Regions from separate parts of the Mesorhizobium sp. W067 genome, predicted to be linked through region 1. Evidence: riboswitches for the same ligand, from Rfam matches in the RefSeq annotation. Region 1 holds a riboswitch; the other holds the start of a gene.

What was found. Region 1 has a riboswitch for S-adenosylmethionine ahead of metX (homoserine O-acetyltransferase MetX). Riboswitches for the same ligand answer to the same signal wherever they lie in the genome.
Region 2: it holds a riboswitch for S-adenosylmethionine, as region 1 does, so the genes downstream of both, ACYG97_RS27800 (O-succinylhomoserine sulfhydrylase) here and metX (homoserine O-acetyltransferase MetX) in region 1, are expected to answer to the same signal.

Annotation. Positions count from the first base shown of each region.
Region 1 covers NZ_JBTTII010000001.1:4,093,864-4,096,251, reverse strand. The annotation lists gene metX (homoserine O-acetyltransferase MetX) at 1-822, opposite strand, end outside; SAM riboswitch at 883-960, opposite strand; gene hisC (histidinol-phosphate transaminase) at 1,087-2,196, shown strand; gene ACYG97_RS19900 (prephenate/arogenate dehydrogenase family protein) at 2,201-2,388, shown strand, end outside.
Region 2 covers NZ_JBTTII010000001.1:5,715,628-5,718,015, forward strand. The annotation lists gene ACYG97_RS27800 (O-succinylhomoserine sulfhydrylase) at 1-778, opposite strand, end outside; SAM riboswitch at 836-913, opposite strand; gene ACYG97_RS27805 (2'-deoxycytidine 5'-triphosphate deaminase) at 1,054-2,148, shown strand; gene ACYG97_RS27810 (ABC transporter substrate-binding protein) at 2,250-2,388, shown strand, end outside.

The DNA of each region.
Region 1 (2,388 bases):
GTGGCGCAGATAGCTTTCGATCTGGAAGTCGGCGTCGAAACCGAAGGTCAGCGCTTCGCGGTCCTGCAGATTGCGGCCGAATTTGCGGTGCAGGGCGGCTTCCGACAGATAGGTGATGTGGGCGGCCATGCGCGCCACCGCCAGCCCCTTTTCGGGGCGCTTGCCTTGCTCGAAATATTTGCCGCCATGCCAGTCCGGATCGGCCATGACGGCCTGGCGGCCGACCTCGTGGAAGGCGATGTTCTGCGAGGAATGGCGTGCGCCTGTGGCGATCGGCAGGGCCGAGAAGACGCGCTCGGAATAGCACGATGCCCATTCCAGCACCTGCATGCCGCCCATCGAGCCGCCGAGCACGCAAAACAGCTTTTCGATGCCGAAATGGTCGACCAGCATCAATTGCGCCCGCACCATGTCGCGGATGGTGATGATTGGCAGGTCGAGGCCGTAGGGCTTGCCGGTGGCGGGATTGGTCGAGGCCGGACCGGTGGAGCCCAGGCACCCGCCGATGACGTTGGAGCAGATGACGAAGAAGCGGTTGGTGTCGATGATCTTGCCGGGACCGATCAGCACTTCCCACCAGCCGGGCTTGCCGGTCACCGGATTGGTGTTGGCGACATGCTGGTCGCCGGTCAGCGCGTGGCAGACCAGGATGGCGTTGGTGCGGGCATCGTTGAGGGTGCCATAGGTCTGGTAGGCGATCTGGAACGGCGACAAAAGCGTGCCGGCGTCGAGCTTCAGCGGCTTGTCAGGGCCAAAACGCAACACCGGGCTCGACGGGCTGTCGGCCTCGTTGTTGGTTTTTGTAGCGCGGAGCGCGGCCATGTGACTCTCCTTGCCCGCCGTCAGGCAATAAAAAACCGGCAATGCGATCGCAAAGCCGGTTACGTCACGCAAACGGCCCTTTAGCGAGTTGTTTAACGTGGCTGCAAGCCGACCGGCCAAATCACCACGGAACTGTTGCGTTCTTCTAGAACTCGTGCGGCCCGGCGTCAACGGCCAGCTATTGCCCGCCTCTCGACATTCGCGGCTACGGCTTGTATTTCCGCTGCGGCCTCCGGACGGAGGCATTCTGGATGGATTTGCGACATGGACAAGACAGCGGGCAAGGCACGGCCGACGCCCCGCGCGGGCATCATGGACATCGACGCCTATGTACCGGGCAAGAGCACGGCACCGGCCGGCGTCGCCAAGGTCCATAAATTGTCGTCGAACGAGAACCCGCTCGGCCCGTCGCCGAAGGCGATCGAGGCCGCGCGCGAAGTGGCCAGCAAGCTTGATGTCTATCCCGACGGCACCGCCCGCCGGCTGCGCGAGGCGATCGCCGAGGTGCACGGCCTCAACCCGGCAAACATCATCTGCTCCAACGGTTCCGACGAGATACTTGGCCTGCTGGCGCAGACCTATCTTGCGCCAGGCGATGAGGCGATTTTTACCGAACATGCCTTCATGGTCTACAAGATCTACATTCAGTCGGCGGGGGCCAAGCCGGTTGCTGTGAAGGAAACCGAGGAGCGCGCCGACGTCGACGCGATCCTGGCCGCGGTGACGCCGCGGACCAAAATCATCTTCCTCGCCAATCCCAACAACCCGACCGGCACCTATCTGCCGTTCCAGGAGGTCCGCCGCCTGCATTCCGCGCTCCCGGGCAACGTGCTTCTGGTGCTCGACGCGGCCTATGCCGAATATGTCAGGCGCAATGACTACGAGGCCGGCATCGAGCTGGCGGGCAGCGCACAGAATGTGGTCATGACCCGCACCTTCTCCAAGCTCGGCCTTGGCGGCGCGCGCATCGGCTGGATGTATGGCCCACTGCACATCGTCGATGCCATCAACCGTATCCGCGGCCCTTTCAACGTTAACGCAACAGCGATCGAGGCCGGCATTGCCGCCATCCGCGACCGCGCCCATGTCGAGCGCAGTTCGTTGCACAACGAAACCTGGCTTACCTGGCTGAATGAAGAGCTGACGAAGCTTGGGCTGCGCGTGACGCCCAGCGTCGGCAATTTCGTCCTCATCCACTTTCCCGACGACAAGAAGCATTCGGCTGAGGCGGCGGACGACTACCTCACCCAGCGCGGCTATATATTGCGGCGCGTTACCGGCTATGGCTTTCCCAATGCGCTGCGCATGAGCGTCGGCACCGAAGAAGCCAATCGCGGCGTTATCGACGCCCTCACGACGTTCCTGAAAAGCTGAAACAATGACATCACCGATGTTTGAAAAGATCGCGCTGGTCGGCATCGGCCTGATCGGCTCGTCGCTGGCCCGCGTTATCCGCCGCGAGGGCCTGGCCCGCCATGTCGCCATCGCGACGCGCAGCCCGGCCACGCTGGCGCGGGCGAAGGAGCTCGGTCTTGGCGAGAGCTACACCACCGGCGCCAGGGAAGC
Region 2 (2,388 bases), 1.6 Mb from region 1:
GCGTCTCCAGGCCCTTGAGCAGCGTCCAGGCGTTGAACGGCGACAGGCTCGGGCCGGTGTGGCGGAAATAGTCGTGCAAATTCTCGTCGATCCATTTCTTGTCCGACAGGATGATGCCGCCGAGACAGCGTCCCTGGCCGTCAATGTGCTTGGTCGCGGAGTAGACGACGATATGGGCGCCGAGCTGCAAGGGCTTCTGCTGCAAGGGCGTGGCAAAGACATTGTCGACGATCAGCCTGGCGCCGATCGAGGTGGCGAGCGCCGCCACCGCTGCGATGTCGACCACTTCCAGCGTCGGATTGGTCGGGCTTTCCAGGAAGAACAGTTTCGTGTTCGGCCGCACCGCCTTTTCCCAGTTGGCGATGTCGGTGCCGTCGACCAGCGTTGCCTCGATGCCGTATTTCGGCGCCAGCGTCTCCACCACCCAGCGGCAGGAGCCGAACAGCGCGCGCGCCGCAACGATATGGTCGCCGGCCTTGGCGCTGCACAGGAGCGCTGCCGTCACCGCCGCCATGCCGGACGCCGTGGCGCGCGCATCTTCGGCACCCTCCAGCGCGCACATGCGCTTTTCGAACATGTCGACGGTAGGGTTGGCATAGCGCGAATAGATGAAGCCCGGCTCCTCGCCCTTGAAACGGGCCTCGGCAGCCTGCGCCGTCTCGTAGACATAGCCTTGGGTGAGGTACATCGCTTCGGACGTCTCGCCGAACTGGGAACGCAGCGTTCCCCCGTGCACGAGTGCGGTCTGAGGTTTCCAGTTACGCTTCTTGGTGCTCATCGCTTTTGTTCCAGACACAAAAAAACCGGCCGCGAAAGTCGCAACCGGTCCATATGGCCTTGCGGCCCGACGGTCCTTTAGCGACTTGTTTAACGTGGCTGCAAGCCGACCGGCCAAATCACCACGGGATAACGACCCTTTAGACCTCACCTGCGCTTGCGTCAATTGCCGGCTTCATTAAGAGGTTTGTACCAGGCAGGTTCCGCAATAATATCCAGCGGTTTTGCGGCAAGAACCTGCCACAAAGAGACCGACCTTGGAGCGGAGCCAGCCTTTTGCGGCAGACAGGCATTCTTCCCGATCAGGACATTTCCGCGCTGTTTCAGTCCGGCGCGCTGAAGTCGCCGCGCGCGCTCGATGTCGACCAGGTGCAGCCGGCGAGCCTCGATCTCAGGCTCGGCGACAAGGCTTTTCGCGTGCGCGCCTCCTTCCTGCCGGGTCCCGATCATCTGGTGGCCGACAAGCTTCACCGGCTGAAATTGCACGAATTCAGTCTCGCCGAGGGCGCGGTGCTGGAAACCGGCTGCGTCTACATCGTGCCGCTGCTCGAAAGCCTGGCGCTGCCCGCAAACGTGTCGGCCTCGGCCAACCCGAAAAGCTCGACCGGCCGCCTCGACATCTTCACCCGGGTGATGACCGATCGCGGCCATGAGTTCGACAAGATCGCCCCCGGCTATCACGGGCCGCTTTATCTCGAAGTCAGTCCACGCACCTTCCCGATCGTCGTACGCGCCGGATCGAGGCTGTCGCAGATCCGCTTTCGCACTGGCAACGCGCTGTTGTCGGAGGCAGAACTGAACGAATTGCACCGCGCCGAGATGCTGGTGGCGACCGAGCCGCCCAACATTTCCGGCGGCGGCATTGCGCTGTCGATCGATCTCGACGGCGACCAGAACGGCCTGGTCGGCTATCGCGGCAAGCATCACACCGGCTTGGTCGATGTCGACAAGCGCGCCGCCCAGGATGCCGTCGATTTCTGGGAGCCGCTCTACAAGAGCGGCGCCGGCGAACTGGTGCTCGACCCGGACGAGTTCTACATCCTGGTCAGCCGCGAAGCCGTGCACGTGCCGCCGCTCTACGCCGCCGAGATGACGCCCTTCGATCCGCTGGTTGGCGAATTCCGTGTTCACTATGCCGGCTTCTTCGATCCGGGCTTCGGCCATTCGGCCTCAGGCGGCACCGGCAGCCGGGCGGTGCTCGAAGTGCGCAGCCACGAAGTGCCGTTCATCCTCGACCACGGCCAGATCGTCGGCCGGCTGGTCTACGAACACATGCTGAAGCGGCCGCAGGCGCTTTACGGCACCGATCTCGGCTCGAATTACCAGGCGCAAGGCCTCAAGCTCTCCAAGCATTTCCGCCCCGCCGGCTGAACCTTCGATCACCGTCAGGCAAAATACTTGCCTGCGCTGCCTCACCATGCTTGGCTGCCTTTCGGTGGCCGGCAAGAGAACGGCGCGCAAGGGGAACCAAAATGCAGATTTCAAGATGGATCATATCGGCAGCGAGCGCTGCCATGCTGGTGATATCGGCCGGCTCGCTGGCTGAGGCGCAGGAGAAATTGAAGATCGGCACCGAGGGCGCCTATCCGCCCTTCAACACCATCACCGCGG